DNA from 4 places in the Paenibacillus sp. UASWS1643 genome. Region 4 is predicted to be linked to each of the others. Evidence: riboswitches for the same ligand, from Rfam matches in the RefSeq annotation. Region 4 holds a riboswitch; each other region holds the start of a gene.
What was found. A riboswitch is a leader RNA that binds a small molecule or an ion and turns the genes downstream of it on or off. The one in region 4 is predicted to bind thiamine pyrophosphate.

Region 1: it holds a riboswitch for thiamine pyrophosphate, as region 4 does, so the genes downstream of both, tenA (thiaminase II) here and FE296_RS13920 (ABC transporter substrate-binding protein) in region 4, are expected to answer to the same signal.
Region 2: it holds a riboswitch for thiamine pyrophosphate, as region 4 does, so the genes downstream of both, FE296_RS25015 (thiamine phosphate synthase) here and FE296_RS13920 (ABC transporter substrate-binding protein) in region 4, are expected to answer to the same signal.
Region 3: it holds a riboswitch for thiamine pyrophosphate, as region 4 does, so the genes downstream of both, FE296_RS21965 (ABC transporter ATP-binding protein) here and FE296_RS13920 (ABC transporter substrate-binding protein) in region 4, are expected to answer to the same signal.

Annotation. Positions count from the first base shown of each region.
Region 1 covers NZ_VXKZ01000115.1:733,253-737,468, forward strand. The annotation lists gene FE296_RS27630 (zinc-dependent alcohol dehydrogenase) at 1-844, shown strand, start outside; gene FE296_RS27635 (hypothetical protein) at 876-1,076, shown strand; gene FE296_RS27640 (spore coat protein) at 1,087-1,383, shown strand; gene tenA (thiaminase II) at 1,520-2,185, opposite strand; TPP riboswitch at 2,303-2,400, opposite strand; partial or broken gene FE296_RS27650 (sugar-binding protein) at 2,607-2,840, opposite strand; partial or broken gene FE296_RS27655 (hypothetical protein) at 2,893-3,165, opposite strand; gene FE296_RS27660 (endo-1,4-beta-xylanase) at 3,201-4,127, opposite strand; gene FE296_RS27665 (carbohydrate binding domain-containing protein) at 4,205-4,216, opposite strand, start outside.
Region 2 covers NZ_VXKZ01000115.1:80,540-84,755, forward strand. The annotation lists gene FE296_RS25005 (hypothetical protein) at 1-332, shown strand, start outside; gene FE296_RS25010 (ABC-F family ATP-binding cassette domain-containing protein) at 471-2,021, shown strand; TPP riboswitch at 2,096-2,205, shown strand; gene FE296_RS25015 (thiamine phosphate synthase) at 2,429-3,091, shown strand; gene thiO (glycine oxidase ThiO) at 3,109-4,216, shown strand, end outside.
Region 3 covers NZ_VXKZ01000113.1:389,018-393,233, reverse strand. The annotation lists gene FE296_RS21975 (ABC transporter substrate-binding protein) at 1-113, opposite strand, end outside; gene FE296_RS21970 (ABC transporter permease) at 279-1,094, opposite strand; gene FE296_RS21965 (ABC transporter ATP-binding protein) at 1,081-1,848, opposite strand; TPP riboswitch at 2,025-2,127, opposite strand; gene FE296_RS32910 (hypothetical protein) at 2,277-2,417, shown strand; gene FE296_RS21960 (aspartate/glutamate racemase family protein) at 2,496-3,194, shown strand; gene FE296_RS21955 (radical SAM/SPASM domain-containing protein) at 3,326-4,201, shown strand.
Region 4 covers NZ_VXKZ01000107.1:113,832-118,047, reverse strand. The annotation lists gene FE296_RS13930 (DUF2798 domain-containing protein) at 1-169, opposite strand, end outside; gene FE296_RS13925 (phospholipase D-like domain-containing protein) at 192-1,481, opposite strand; TPP riboswitch at 2,027-2,139, shown strand; gene FE296_RS13920 (ABC transporter substrate-binding protein) at 2,360-3,400, shown strand; gene FE296_RS13915 (thiamine-binding protein) at 3,624-3,914, shown strand; gene FE296_RS13910 (ABC transporter permease) at 3,914-4,216, shown strand, end outside.

The sequences.
Region 1 (4,216 bases), on a different contig from region 4:
TCAGCTGGAAAGCCAATGTGACGAGTCAAACCAACACGGGGATATGGGCGCATATTTCGGATACTCCGGAACGACCGGTGGATATCCTGGCGGGCAAGCCGAGTATTTACGGGTCCCGTTCGCCAATTTTACCCACTTCAAGATTCCCGAAAACTGCGAACAACCTGACGAAAAGCTAAGCTTGATTGCCGATGCCATGACGACAGCATTCTGGAGCGTAGATAACGCCGGTGTAAAGAATGGAGATACGGTCATCGTGCTCGGATGCGGTCCGGTCGGACTCCTGGCCCAGAAATTTTGCTGGCTGAAAGGAGCTAAGCGGGTCATAGCCGTCGACTATGTCGATTACCGCTTAAAGCATGCAAAGCGAACAAACAATGTGGAAATCGTAAACTTCGAACAGGATAAGAATATTGGGAACACTCTCAAGGAAATGACCAAAGGCGGCGCCGATGTTGTTATCGATGCGGTAGGAATGGACGGCAAGATGAGCGATCTTGAATTTCTGGCCAGCGGTATGAAACTGCAAGGCGGCACCATGAGCGCATTTATCATTGCATCTCAGGCGGTCCGCAAAGGCGGCACCATTCAAGTCACTGGGGTATACGGCGGACGTTATAACGGATTCCCGCTCGGAGACATCATGCAGCGAAACGTGAATATTCGTTCCGGACAAGCCCCGGTAATTCACTACATGCCATATATGTACGAGTTGGTTACGTCTGGCAAAGTGGACCCTGGGGACATTGTTACACACGTCATTCCGCTCAGCGAGGCCAAGCGGGGCTATGAAGTGTTCGATACAAAAACGGACGATTGCATTAAAGTCATCTTAAAGCCTTAAATATGAATAGATACATGGGAGGACAATCTGAATGGATTCCACTTACGCTTTGCATGAGATGCTCGAGGTACATGAAATAGCTGCGTTCAAGACGGTTTGCATGACTAAATCCAAGACCATGCAAGCTCTGGTAACCGACCCGGAGCTCAAGCAAATTTTGCAACAAGATGCAACATTATCACAACAGCAGCTTCAGGAGCTCGGTGGAGTGCTGTCTAAAGCGACTGTATAGGAGATAAAAAATGAACCCAATATTAGAACACATGACTGGTCTTAATACGCTGACCGATGACGTGATCGCAATGGATTTTTTGATGAACGCCAAGAGCAGCGTCAGAAACTACGCCATGGCTGTGACCGAATGTGCCACCCCCGAAATCAAGCAAATTTTGATGAAACAGCTCGATGAAGCCATAGACTCTTATGAAAAGATATCAAATTACATGGTGCAGCATGGCCTATACCACCCTTACCATATTGCAGAGCAAATTCAGCTCGATCTGAAAAACATTCAGACTGCTATGAACATACCGTCCTGACACCCTTTTTGATTTTAGCCAAGAGAACAAAATGTTCCTGTATCAAGAATTTCAATAATAATAAAAGGCGGATACAATCCGCCCTTTTTTCGGCATCGTCACGAAACACGCTTATACAACCGTTCCTTTACGTATTCTACTTATTTTCCATCCTCCATGACATCTCCCAAAAATCAAGCTCAAAGCGACTGCACATCACGAAAATATCCTCCATCCGTTGGTACGTTTCCTCGCTACAATCTTCTAATAACTTATCCGTTAACGTCACAAGGGATTGATTGCTGCTGTTGTATTCAGAGGAAGCATATCCTGTGATCCACTCACCATAAAAAGGATGATCAGCTGCACCTGGCTTTTGGGAAAGAACTTGACCAATCTCTGCATAGCTCCATGAGCAGGCCAGAATGGATACAAGTACTTCTGCTATGCCACCCGCATGGGAAACAGAAAGCATATAGTTAGTGTAAGCTGCATTTTTCAGTGCAGGTTTTACCTGAAAAACATGATCCTCTGTAATTCCTAATCGCTCCATATAAGAACGATGAATTTTCATTTCGCCATTCAAGATGTTATCTACGTTTTTACTAAAAAACTGCATCAATTTGGGGTCGTGCGACTTGACGATACCTAGTGCAAATACACGGGCATAATCATACAGGTACAAGTAGTCTTGCAGCAAATAATAACGAAATTGTTCGACCGGTAAGGAACCATCTCCGATTCCTTTAACAAAGGGATGCTCAAGACATTCCTTCCACACAGGCTGTGCTGCCTGATATAGTCTCTCTGAAATAGTCAACATATGTCCCTCCAATTCATAATGTACGTATGTATTTTAAAACAAAAAAACGAAACATCCATAGGATGTTTCGCAGACAAATACACTAAAACAAGGGGGTTCGCATGAGCTACCCAAGTACAGCGTTTCATCGTTGCATCCCTACGTTGGCATTATCCAAATCAGGTAAGGTCGGTTTAACACCCTCTCAGCCGGTTAAGGCTCCCTCGCAAACGGTTGTATGTAGTTGATTGCTTTCTTATCCGCATAAAAGAGAAAATAACATCCATTTAGTATATCAAGGGCTGTTAAATATAGTCAAGGCAGATTGTATCCCCCATAATCAGTTTGAGTGACGTATTTAAATGATGAAAACCATCACAACAATGGTTGAGTTTTAGCCACTGTTATGATGGTTTCTATTCTTGCAACTACTGCCAATGGTTTAATGCCCGTGTTTGTTCTTTCCGACAAAAGTGAGTATTCCGTACTGGGAAGTATTTCTCCAGCTTTCATTGGTCTTATCATTCCATTTGGCTACGTTCTGCTTACCTCCGCCCTGGTTGTCGTCAATTTGGAGCTCGAAACCGAGAACATTTCCTGTTTTGGGCGTCAGTGAATGCAATTGAATTCTGGCTACTACGAGATATCCTTTATTTGTTTTCTTCACAGCACTTACAAGGCGTCCGGGTGAGGCCCCCCCTCTGCACCTTCGCTCTCATTCAACCGTTTTACTTCAAATGGTACAGCCTTATTCCATAGGGCGTCTTTCTTCCCATCAATCTGAACAATCCCTTGCACAGCTTGTGCAGATTTGGCATAGGGACGAGTTGAATCACGTCGTATTTGCTTGTATCTTGCTCCTGAGATTGTGTTCGATCATTCCAGTACAGTGGATTATAAGGTTGTGTCCCATTTGTACCGCCATCAGTCACACGGATATCCAATCCGGCTTCATATTCTGAACCGGCTTGGATACCACCCCATGGAATGGACAATTCAACCTGATATCCGGTTTACCCGAAAGTGAGACGGCTCTCTATGTCAACACAGGCAAGCTGGATTCATCCACGAGTCCCCAGTATGCTTTTTTGGCCTTCAGGGCTGAATCAAACAGCATAGCCTGGTTGTTGTAAGACTTCTCATCTTGGAGTCCCCATAAGGTAACTGAAGAAATGTGATCTTTGTGTTTTTTGTACAAATCCAACATTTCCTTATATCGATGCGCCTGCCTTACCGCAACTTCATCGGACATCTCTTCACCAAATGGAATTCCGCTATCAACATCCAGTTCCGTGATCGGAATATCCAATCCAAGTTCGGCGAACATGTTGATCGTTTTTTCAATTTCCTTGATGGGCGGGGATTCCAGGTTATAGTGAGATTGCAAACCCACACCATCGATGAGCCCTTTCTCTTTCAGTCGTTTGACCAACCGATACATATGCTCTCTTTTCTCAGGGATTTCCGTGAAGTATTCGTTGTAGTATAATTTGACATCCGGATCGGCTGCACGGGCGAATTCATAGGTTTTCTCAATGTAATCCGGACCGATTAGTTCATAAAAGGGACTTTTACGTAAACCGTTGGCATCACCATTGCTATCCGCAATCGCCTCGTTTACCACATCCCAGGCATAGATCTTACCTTTGTATCGGGTCATGACGGTCTCAACATAATCCTGAATCCGGGCAAGTAGTAATTCTCGACTCGCAGGGTTACCCCGAGGATCCTTGAACATCCACTCTGCAGCATCAATATGCCACAACAACGCATGTGCGCGTACGCCCATACCATGTTCCTCGGCGAATTGAACATATTGATCGGCTGCCTCGAACTCATAAACACCTTCGGAAGGAGACATGTACTTCGGTTTCATCTCATAGGTTGCGGTCAAGCTGTTAAAGTGTTTTGTGAGCAGTTGTCCATATGCGCCTTCCAACTGCCAGCGATACATCATCCACATAGAACGATAACGTATCTACGCTATCTTCAGAGATGTAGGGTGTTTCGATGAACAGATTCAATTTAGTGGGGTCATCGTTATACTGAAAT
Region 2 (4,216 bases), on a different contig from region 4:
ATAATGAGTTTGCCAGAAAGAACGGTATTTCCTATACGTTTACGATGCCCCTGATTGCGCAGGAAGATTGGTACAACTCCATTAACGATACAGGGATTATGGCCTTTATCCAAGGTATAGGTGTGGGTGACCAAAAGATCAACAATTATGCGATCGGTGGAGGCAGACTTGTGAAGAAAACGGCCATAGTAGGTGGGGGAGATCCTTTAACGGGTATCAGGTACTATTATCCCTCCACATGTGGTAATGGTTACCGTGCTGAAGAGGTGTTTACAGACGCAAGACAAGCAGCTGCACAAGGCTATTTCGAATATAAATGCTCTAATCGTTAGGGTAGCCTGTATGACAAAATTATGTAAGAGGTTCTTGAACTGTTTACATTACTTTCAGAAAAGACGGGACCTGTGCTAGAATAGGGTTTCGGAACAATAACAAAAGTAATGTCTAATAGATAGGAGCAACCTCATCTTATGAGTTTATTGTCAGTAGAGAACGTAAGTCACAATTTTGGAGATCGCACGTTATTTAAAAATGTATCGTTTCGTTTACTTGCCGGAGAGCGCGTAGGACTTGTTGGTGCCAATGGTGTGGGTAAATCCACATTAATGAACATCCTTACCGGTAAATTGCTTAAAGATAGTGGAAAAGTGGAATGGACACCTAAGGTCCGTTATGGATATCTGGATCAGCACACGAAGCTTACGCCAGGCAAAACGATTCGTGACGTGCTTAAGGATGCATTCCTTCCGTTGCTTGAATTAGAAAAAGAAATGATGAATATAACGGACCAGATGGCAGATGCAGATCCAGATAAGCTGGAGCAGTTGCTGGAAGAGATGGGCGATATTCAGGAACAACTGGAACAGGGCGACTTTTATCTGATTGACGTAAAAGTGGAAGAAATGGCCAATGGTCTTGGTTTGTCCGCAATTGGTCTTGATCGAGATGTCGCAGCTCTAAGTGGTGGACAACGTACCAAGGTGCTTCTTGCCAAGCTTCTGCTTGAGAAACCTACAGCTCTTTTGCTGGATGAGCCGACCAACTATCTGGATGTAGAGCACATTGAATGGCTGTCACGGTACCTGAAGGACTACCCGCATGCGTTTCTCTTAATCTCCCATGACACGGAATTCATGAATGAAGTCGTAAATGTCATTTATCATTTGGAATTTGCCAAATTAACGAGATATGCAGCGAACTATAACAAGTTCCTTGAGATGGCTGATATGAATAAAGCCCAGCATATTGATGCGTACGAGAAGCAGCAAGAGTACATCAAGAAGCAGGAAGATTTCATTCAGCGTAACAAGGCACGTGCTTCAACTTCAGGTCGAGCGAAGAGCCGGGAGAAACAGCTGGACAGAATTGAACGTATTGATCGTCCAGATGAGGCGGCTAAACCAACGTTCAAATTCAAGGATGCCCGCGCGAGTAGCAAAACGGTCTTTGAGGGTATTGATTTCGAAATTGGATATACGTATCCTTTGCTGCCCAAAATGACGATGACGATTGAACGTGGTGAGAAAATTGCCATCGTAGGTTGTAATGGTGTCGGTAAATCAACGCTGTTGAAAACCATCCTGGGAAAAATATCTCCACTCAGTGGAAAGACCTTTTTGGGAGATTATCTCGAAACGGCCTATTTTGAGCAGGAAGTTCGTGCTGGGAATATCACGCCCATCGAGGATGTCTGGAATGAGTTTTCACATTTGACCCAGAATGAGGTCCGGGGTCATCTCGCTCGCTGTGGATTGAAAAATGAGCACATTACCCGTCCGCTTAACATGCTGAGTGGTGGAGAGCAAGCCAAGGTTCGTTTATGCAAACTCTTGATGCGTGAAAGCAACTGGATTTTATTCGATGAGCCGACAAACCATCTCGATGTCACAGCCAAAGCGGAGTTGCAGCGTGCTTTGCAAGAATTCAAGGGAACGGTGTTACTTGTATCTCATGAACCTGATTTCTACGAGGGTTGGGTTACCAAAACATGGAATGTCGAAGAATGGTCTGAGAAAAACTAGAGATTCAAGACAATGTTTAACAGAAATGACGGTGACAAAAAAATCCGTCTATGGTAACATAGGCTACAACTTCATATGAACACTAGGGGGGCCGCACGATGCGGCTGAGATGGAAGAATGCGATTCCGGACCCTTTGCACCTGATCTGGATCATACCAGCGTAGGGAAGTGGCGAGCGCGTTTCAGTGAATGACGTGAGCAACGGCAATTCGAAAGGATTTCAACCGTCTGCTTAACGAATTGAAACATGCAGTTGCGTGTATAACGTTAAGGCTATAAGGTCTATAGCTTTATTGCACGAAATGAACTGTATGCTTCAGTCAGTCATCTGGTCCTATAATTAACACGCAGCCACCCCCTACGGGAGTGGCTTTTTTGTGTTTTCATAGTATTCCGCCTGGAAGGAGATGAACAGTACGGTAATTTCTCATGAACATGTTCAAGAATCATTTGAATTGCATGTTGTATCTAGGGGTGCAGGGGATCAAGCATCTTTTGTAAAAGCTGCAAAGGACGTTTGGTCTTGGGTGGACTATATTCACATACGAGAAAAACAACTCACATGGCAAGACAAGATTGGTTGGGCTGAAAGTCTGCGTAGCGTTGGCGTTCCATCTTGTCGCATCGTTATCAATGGTTCAGAGCTGCCTTCACAGAATGACATCTATGGCGGTGTACATTGGGGGCAAGATGCGATACGAAATTATAATCCTGCTGTTATAGGCAATGTGCAGCGCCTTCGTCTGGGTGTATCTGTTCATTCAATCGTTGAGGCAAAAATCGCTGAAGAACGGGGAGCCGATTACCTTTTCTTCGGGCATGTCTACACAACCAACAGTAAGCCTGGTCTTGAACCAAGAGGATTATATGCTCTGGCTGAAGTGTGCAGGGGTGTCTCCATTCCTGTCATTGCGATCGGGGGCATTGAGCCGGGAAACATTCAGGCGATTCGCTCTGCAGGCGCACAGGGAGCCGCTGTGATCTCGAATGTATGGGCGAGCGATTCCCCGGATCGGTCGGCTGCATTATTAAGGCAGGCTATCGTTGCTAAAGAAAGTCTGAGGCGCTGAATCAAGGAGATGAGAGGATGAAGAAGATCATTACTGATAAATCGGATAAGTTTCATGCAGAAACGATTATTGTAGGTGGAGGCGTTGTTGGTTGTGCAATCGCATATGAGCTTGCTTCCCGTGGACAGGATGTGCTGTTGCTGGAGCGTTCGGCGATTGCAGGAGGCACTTCATGCGCGGCGGCTGGAATGCTAGCGGCAGATAGTGAGGATTTTGCTCATCCTTTGATGGCTAAGCTTGCCAGGCAGAGTAGACAATTACTTATCGAGCAACAATTGCTAATGGCTACACTCAGTGAGGTAGAGACTGGTCTGCAATGCCAGGGATTCCTAACTCCTTTTCGTTCATACAGTGAATTAAGTAGTTATAAGGACAATCGGAAGTTTGCGTTGTCTACTTCTGCTGATGAGGTGTGGTGGGATCGTTCCGTTGTACAACATGAGGCATCATGGCTCAACAGAGATACGTATGGAGCCTATTACAGACCTTACGAGAGTGAAATACTTCCAGTCCATCTAACGAAGGCATACGCCGAATCCGCTCAAGCATTGGGAGCACGGGTTATGGAGGGCATACAGGATATACGTGTGCAAGCAAACGAACACGGCGTGCAGGGGATCTCCACATCGATCGGTGAGATGAAATGCAAACATGTCATTATAGCGGCTGGATTACAGAGTGAAGAGTTGATGAGACATGTAAATCTGAGCTTGCCTGTGTGGTCGGTGAAAGGTGAAATAGCCGCCGTTCAGTTCTCAGATGAACATGCAGGGTACAGACCTGACAGAACGGTGTATGCAGAGGATATCTATATTGTTCCCAAAGCCAATGGTGAAGTTTGGCTTGGGGCAACCAGTCTGCCAGGCAGAACGGATTTGAACGTTTCTGTACAGGGTGTTCAAAAGCTGCTAACAGCGGCTACCCACTGGGTGCCCGGGATGAAAGAAGCACAATTTATACGAGCGTGGGCAGGCGTAAGACCAGCAACTCCAGATGGATTGCCTTATATAGGTGCTTGCAAGAATATACCCGGGCTGTTCGCCGCCTTTGGGCATTACCGCAACGGTATCTTGCTTAGTGCGATAACAGGCAGGCTTATCGCGGAGTTGCTCGCTGGCAAAAGCT
Region 3 (4,216 bases), on a different contig from region 4:
GAGTCTGTTGTTGGCGTGTTATTGCTGGTATTCGTGGTGCTGCACCCACTGACTATCAGCAAAAGGCTAATGAGCATGATGGGAAGCAGGGAGTATATACCTTTGTTATTCATAAATGAAGTTCCTCATTTCATCGTTTTGATTTGTAGAAAATGGGCAACAGCATGTTAACGACAATGTGACAATGTACTGATTGAAGTTTGCTGCTGAAATTGTACATAAGTATGTTTTGGAAACCGTAATTCCTATACTTAAATCAAGTTTCTCTCGAAGATCATTCAACTTTTCTTTTGCCTCCATTGACGATGACGCTGGATGCTAAACCGTTTCTCCAGCCAGGCAATCAGTACAAACAAAACGATCCCGAGCAGGGATAACAGCACAATAGCTGCAAACATCGCATCCGTGTTCATGTTGCTGGACATGCGGCGGCTGAAGTATCCGAGACCTTTGCTGCCACCGAGCCATTCGCCAATCGTTGCCCCAACCACGCAGTACACCACAGACATCTTTAGCCCCGAGAAAAAAGAGGGAAGTGCAAGTGGAATCTGGAGTTTGCAAAAAATATCCCACTTGCTGGCACCCATGGTGAGCAGCAGTTCACGCTGCTCTGGATCGCCTTGGCGAAGTCCATCGTAGGTACTGACCACAATGGGGAAGAAGGCGATCAGGAACACCACGGCGACTTTGCTCCACAGCGTGTAGCCAAACCATAGGATGAAGACGGGGGACAGGGCAATCAGCGGGATCGTCTGACTGATTACGATGAAGGGATACAAGGCCTTTTCAATCGATCGGTTCATATGCATGCCTGTCGCTAGCGTAATTCCAGTCACTATGGACAAGCCAAAACCAACGACAACCTCCATCAAGGTAGCAGGCAGATGTGTAGCCAGCAGGAGGTAGCGATGCTCATACAGGGAGCTGGCAATCGCCGTTGGGGCTGGAATGATGAAGGAGGGCACCCATCCCATACGCACAATCCATTCCCAGAAGGCAAGCAGCAAGAGCAGGAGCCAAAGAAACAGACCATAACGGGCAAGCCAACGCCTTACGCTATCCTTCATGCAGTCTCCCAAGTTACCTTCTCGCATGCAATTGTTCCTCCAGTCGTCGTCTCATCTGAACGAGCGCCGGTTCGTAGATCATGTCCGAATGTCTTGGACGTGGCAAAGGTACCGTCAAATCCTGTAGCTGTTGGCCCTGGCGCCCCGGGGTTAACAGGATAATCCGATCACTGAGCAGCAGCGCCTCTTCAATGTCATGCGTAATGAACAACACGGTCTTGCCCAGGCCTTCCCACAGTTCCAACAACCAGCGATGCATCTCCCGTTTGGTTAAGGCATCGAGTGCGCCGAATGGTTCATCCAGCAGCATGAGTTGGCCACCTGTCAGCAAAGTACGAAGCAGCGCGACACGCTGGCGCATGCCACCCGACAGCTCGTCTGGGTAAGCATTCGCGTAGCCGGATAGGCCAAATCTGTCGAGCCCAGCCAGAATGTCCGCGCGAATTCTTCCCTTATCCTGCCGTTCTGGAGCAAGTTCAGCGGGGAGCATGCAATTCTCCATGACGGTTCGCCAGGATAACAGGAGGTCCTTTTGTGGCATGTAGGCCACCTGCCCCAGTCGCTTTCCTTCAGGGACCCAAGGAATTTCAATGGTTCCATGGGTTGGCTCAAGCAGGCCTGCCAGCAGCTTGAAAAGGGTGCTTTTACCGGAGCCGCTGGAGCCGATAAGCGAGACGAATTCGCCGTTGGCTACACGCATCGACACATTGGAGAGCACGGGGGAATCCCTTTTTCCCGGGAAAGCGTAGCTCATGTTGTGAATGGTTATGTTATTATCCATCTCGTTTTGTCCCCCCTTGTTATTCCAAATTCAACTTCAAACTGCGGGATCTTTAATTACACCTTCTGATCTGCCCGCAGAACGCGAAAAAGACCCACCCATTTCCGGAGAAATGAGTGGGTCTGTAAGTTCAATTCACATTAAATTTCATTATCAACATGAAAAAATCCGCTTACTGAAAGGCCGCTCCACTTCCCTCCGCTGGTATGATCCAGATCAGGTTCAAAGGGTCCGAATCATTCGATTCGTCTCAGCCGTAAGGCTCCCCTAGTGCAATGTTCAAGATATGCAGTTGTGTGTTCAGCATATATCACATGCAAGTGGAATGTAAAGGGGGCGCTCGGAAAGAATGTGAGTACTGATCTTGGCTTTCTGCGGATTCATAATACGCTTCGTCCAAGACAATTACGACATGGGAGGGAATATGATTGAGTAAACCAAGCAGTCGTGAAAATGGTCCGGTCAGATTATTCGGATTGTACAGCCAGATCATTCGGGTAGAAGCAATAAGCCGTTGCCGGAATTGCTCCAGGTCCCTCTATTCCTCTTACTGGGGCAGGTTTATTTAATCAGATAGATACGGTACAATATCTATTAAATTTCTATATGCTGCTTTCGGAATGTATTAAATGGAAGGGGGAGTGTATATGAAAACGATTGGTCTTATTGGTGGAATGAGCTGGGAGTCATCGTTAGAATATTATCGAATTATTAATGAAGAAGTGAAAAATAAATTGGGAGGACTTCATTCAGCCAAATGCATTTTATATAGCGTGGATTTTGAAGAAATCGAGCGTTATCAAGCTGAAGGTGATTGGGAAAGTGCTGGTGAATTATTAGGGAATGCTGCTCAGTCTTTGGAAAAGGCAGGAGCAGAAATGATTGTAATTTGTACAAATACGATGCATAAAGTGATTAAACATATTGAAGAAAAAGTGCGTTTACCCATTGTACATATTGCTGATTCAACAGCAAATCAAATTCATAAGTCCAAAATAAGTATGGTTGGTTTACTCGGCACAAAATATACGATGGAACAAGACTTTTATAAAAAACGAATTGAATTTAATGGTATTAAGGTTTTGATACCGAATGAAGAGGATAGAAAAGTTATCAATAAAATAATATATGAGGAATTATGTTTAGGGAAAATTGAGCCCTTATCAAGGGATTATTATAAAAAGGTGATCCAAAGGCTAGTTGATGATGGAGCTGAGGGGATCATATTAGGTTGCACCGAAATTGGATTATTAGTAAAAGTAGAGGATTCAGAAGTTCCATTATTTGATACAACACGTATTCATGCGATTGAATCTGTAAATTTGGCACTAGCCAAATCATTTTGACACAACCAGATAAACCAGTTCTCTGATTTACCTCGGCTCATGAACCCGATATAATAGGGATGGCCCGTATAGGCCGGATCACAAAATGCAGGTGGGATTGTTCTCCCTCCTAGGCAGAATGGGGACCCAAGTTGAAAACGTTCAAAAAAGTATATATTGAGATCACGAGTATCTGCAATCTGGCTTGCAGCTTCTGTCCACAGACGCAGCGTGCCAAAGGATTCATTGACCCTGAAGTCTTCAACAATATACTGGAACAAGTTAAACCACACACCAATCATATTTATCTACATGTCAAAGGTGAACCCTTGTTGCATCCCAAAATAGATCTGTTGCTCGATTCCGCACATGAGAAGGGACTCAAGGTGAACATTACAACGAATGGTACACTATTGCCCAAGACTCAGCATAAATTGCTTGGCAAACCGGCACTGCGGCAGATGAATTTCTCCCTGCACAGCTTCGATGGGCATGAAGGTTCAACCGACCGTGACGGATACCTGAGCAACATTTTGTCCTTTGTACACGAGGCCGTTAAGCACAATGTCATCATCTCATTCCGACTGTGGAATCTGACGCAAGATAACTTCACAAATGCTCAGATGAATCGAAATCGGGAGACCCTTGAAGTATTGGAACGTGAGTTCAATCTGGACTTCCGCATTGAGGAAAAAGTAGTTCCAGGCAGCGGGGTCAAAATTGCCCCGAATGTATACCTGAATCAGGACCATGAGTTCCAGTGGCCAAGTCTGGATGCACCTGAAGATGACGGCAAAGGCTTCTGCCATGCATTGCGTGGTCAGGCAGCTGTGCTTGTGGATGGAACGGTGGTTCCATGCTGTCTCGATGGCGAGGGTGTAATTAACCTGGGTAATGTGCACGAGAAGTCATTCTCGGAGATTATTGAGGGTGAGCGAGCGAACAATCTGGTATATGGCTTCTCCAGGCGGGAAGCTGTGGAAGAGTTGTGTCGAAAGTGCGGTTATCGTCAGAGATTTGGAGCCTGACATCTTATATAAGCA
Region 4 (4,216 bases):
TACCAAATACATATCGCACGAGTGGTCCCAGAACGATCAACTGATATGGAAGCGCCAGGCTGAAGTTACGAGCGATTGTATGGAGATACGTACGGAGTACGGATGACCCACTTAATTGATCAGCGAGATATGCCGAGATCATTCCATACATGGACATGATCAGAACCATGCCAAGATTGTGGGTTCTTTTACTACAACATAAATTTCCAGAGAAAAGACAGTTTGGATAAAGCTGTGATTGCCATTCGTTTGAAAACAGAGCCTTTCTGATTCGTAGATTCTGCTGGATAGTCACCTTTATTCACACGCGTACTGTGTGCACGTTTGATATCCATAGCCTCTGTTAGTTGGTCGGCGAATGCAGAACCAGAAATGACCACAGCAGATTCTGTATTTAGAAAGGCAGATCTGGGATCAAGGTTATACGAACCAACCATGCTGAGGTAATCATCCATAACAAATGATTTGCCGTGTATGGAATAAGGGCCTTGGTATTCATAAATGGCCAGATTGGTATCAAGTAACCGCTTCTTAGAACTTAAGTATCCCGCGAAAGCCAAAGGGTTAGGGGTCTGCTGGATTGAATTGGTTAGCATGACCCATTCTGTTTCTGGATTCATCGACAGATGTACGGCTTTCATCATTTTCTTGGTAGGAATGGCATATGGCGTCTGAAGGTACACTTTCGACTTTGCTTGATTGGCGAAATGAACAAATGCTCTCCACATGATCGGTTCTTTATACAGCCTTTGGATTGGATTGTGAATGAAAGTGACGTGGTCGGAATGAAGAGTTTCTTGAGCCCATTCCTTCGGCAACACTTTAACAAAAGGATCGCTCTGAGCCTGAGCTTTTTTATATAACTGAGCCAGCTGAGCCAGTTCTTTTAACCCTTTTGCATGATGCTGACGTTTTGTATGTTTTTCTGGTTTGGTGAATGGATGGCTCCATAACCGATCTATATATTTTTTCATTTCAACAACCGTGCTGTTCGTATTATGATTTGGATTGTAAACAAGGACATCCCGATCGAATACATAGTCTTTTGGGGGTTGCAATGCCATGTATTTATCACCAATATTTTGGCCGCCAATGATGCCATATGTGTTGTCGACAAGAAGGATCTTGTCATGCAGACGGTTATGCCATGTCCATGGCATAAATATGTGGAGTGGTTCATAATATCTTAATTCCACATTGGGGTGAGCTGCAATGGCATCTGGAATATCACGCAATTCTCCACGCATGCTGTGAAAAATCCCGTCTAAAATGATTCGAACATGAACACCCCGATCAGCTGCATCGAATAAAGCAGCAAAAAAGAGTTTAGATGTTTTTCCTTTTTGAATGGAGTAATAAGCCACGTCGATGCTTGTTTTCGCCTCTCGAATGGTCTGGATTCTCACCTGACCGGATTGAAAGCCGTCCTCCAAGAGCAATACGCGATCTGTTGTACTTCCTTCTGTTATCGATTTTTGCATATCCGTATTTTCAATAGTAGCTGGAGACGGAACCAAAAATAAAAGGTAAGCTGTGAAAAAAACGTAGATACAATAGGACAGAATAATTGCGAATATGATTTTAAGGATCATTCAGTACGCCCCCATTTTTATGTAAAAAGTAATTATTTGTATAGCAGTACTATCTCCTTTTGTATCTAAATTATGTTTTTTAAATAAATCAAGCGACCCCGGTCAAGGTCAAACGGCAAAAGCTGATCACTGAAATAGGAAAAACAGCCCTTATGCGACGAGATATCAAACATCCGATTTGATCTAAGTATTTGTTGGGAGCCTTCCGGATCTTCAGCACTTAGGCTATGACCCACTATCCGATGCTTTTGCACTCAGCCAGATTTCCTTATAGGATTCACCACGATAATTATTGAAAATAACACATCTAAACAGGCTGATATACATATGTATAACGGCCTGTTTGATAAGTTCATACGTGTCCCCATCCAGTTCCTGACTGGACACGAATGGGCCTCTGACCTATAATTACACCTAGTAATGCCCGTAACTTCATAGTTTCCCAGGGGAGTCGGAATTGGCCGGCTGAGAGTGTATCCCACCAAGATACTAACCCTTAGACCTGATCTGGATCATGCCAGCGTAGGAATCGGAGTATATCGAAATGGCACAGCCCTATGCTGAACGCCACCTCTCTAACGCCTGCACGCGTCCCGGATTACGGGACGCTTTTTTAATGTTCTTTTATATAGCCAGAGAGCTAAAAAAAGTGACGTTATCCAGATCTCAACTGGTATAAATCTGTCGATTTATGCAAGATGATTGGATATGAAGCCAAGGAGTACCCCGTGCCAATCGGCCGGACATACCGAAGGAGAGAACCACAGATGAAATGGCGTAAAACGATGGGATTGTTGCTCTTATGCGTGCTTATGGTGACTGTAGCCGCATGTGGTGGCAAAGAAGCTGCCCCAGCTGGTCAGAACGGCAACACAAATACGGAAAGCAGCAACAAAGGTGACACTGCCGCCCTGAAAGATATTAAAGTGGTGCTCGACTGGACACCAAATACGAATCATACCGGCCTGTATGCGGCTGTGGATCAAGGATTTTACAAGGCTGAGGGCTTGAATGTAGAGATTGTACAACCAGGTGCCGGTGGCGCAGATACAATGGTTGCCTCGAATGAAGTGCCTTTTGGCGTAAGTTATCAGGAGAGTGTAACTCAAGCCCGCACACAGGGTGTTCCATTGGTCTCCATTGCAGCAGTTATTCAGCATAATACATCCGGGTTCGCTGCTCCGACGGATCGGAATATCAAGTCACCGAAAGATTTTGAAGGTAAAACCTATGGCGGTTGGGGTTCCCCAGTCGAAGAAGCCGTGATGCAATCCATCATGGAAGGCGACGGAGCCGATGTATCGAAAGTAAAAAACATTAATATGGGTGACGCCGACTTTTTCACCGCAGTAAAACGGGACATTGATTTTGCATGGATTTTCTACGCCTGGACGGGTATTGAAGCCGAACTGCGCGGGGAACCCATCGACATGTTGTATGTGAAGGATTATTCAGATGCATTGGATTACTACACGCCTGTCCTCGTAACAAACGAGCAGACGATTCAGAACGACCCTGAGTTGGTGAAAGCATTCCTGAAAGCCACTTCAGAAGGATATCAATACGCAATTGATCATCCCGAAGACGCAGCGAATATTCTGATCAAGGCCGTACCGGATCTGGATAAGGAATTAGTGTCGGCAAGCCAGAAATGGCTTAGTCCAAAGTACACGGATGATGCCCCACGCTGGGGAGAACAAAAACAGGAAGTGTGGCAGAATTACACCGACTGGATGTTCAGCAAAAAACTGCTGGATGAACAGGTCGACGTGAGCAAGGCATACACAAACGAGTTTTTACCCCAATAAAATTTCTCATATAAAACGAACTTAATATTTACACGAGGACGGAGAGGACAGAAATAACGTGAAAAAGCGAAGCGGTCGCCTTTATCACCGGATTTTCCCTTAGAGAAAGGGAATCAAAAAAATCTGGGGATAACAGCGATTGGAAGGTTATTCTGTCATCGAAGTGGCAAGTGTAACAGTCATTGGTTCATTTTATATATCACGAAAGGAGCCGTGATCTCTCATGGCAAGCACACTACTTAGCATTCAGGTTATTCCGAAAACGCCAAATGGCGAGAACTCTTATCCTTACGTAGATCGCGCCATTGAAGTTATTCAGCAATCCGGCCTAAAATATCAGGTGAACGCGCTCGACACCACAATGGAGGGGGAACTGGAGGAACTGCTGGAGGTTGTCCGTAAAATGCACGAGGTACTCGTGGAGGCTGGCAGTCCAAGCATCATCTCCCAGATCAAAATCGCCCATAGCCCTACTGGCTTAAGCATGGATACCCTGACGGAGAAGTATCGCTAATGCATACCTATTTCAAAAGTGTATGGCCGCCCATTGTGGCGGTTATTCTCTTTATAGCGATATGGCAGGGAGCTGTCTCCCTCTTCCATATTGAGAAATGGATGCTGCCTGCACCGTCCGATATCGCCCGCGAAGCGGCAACTCAGGCCGAACGGCTTGGCATGCACGCTTCCGCAACCATTCAGTTAACGCTTATCGGATTCGCCGCTGGAACAGCGGTCGGATTACTGATTGCAATGGTGCTGCATTTGGTTCCTTTTCTCAAGTCGGCCCTGTACCCTTTACTTATTCTTAGTCAAAAT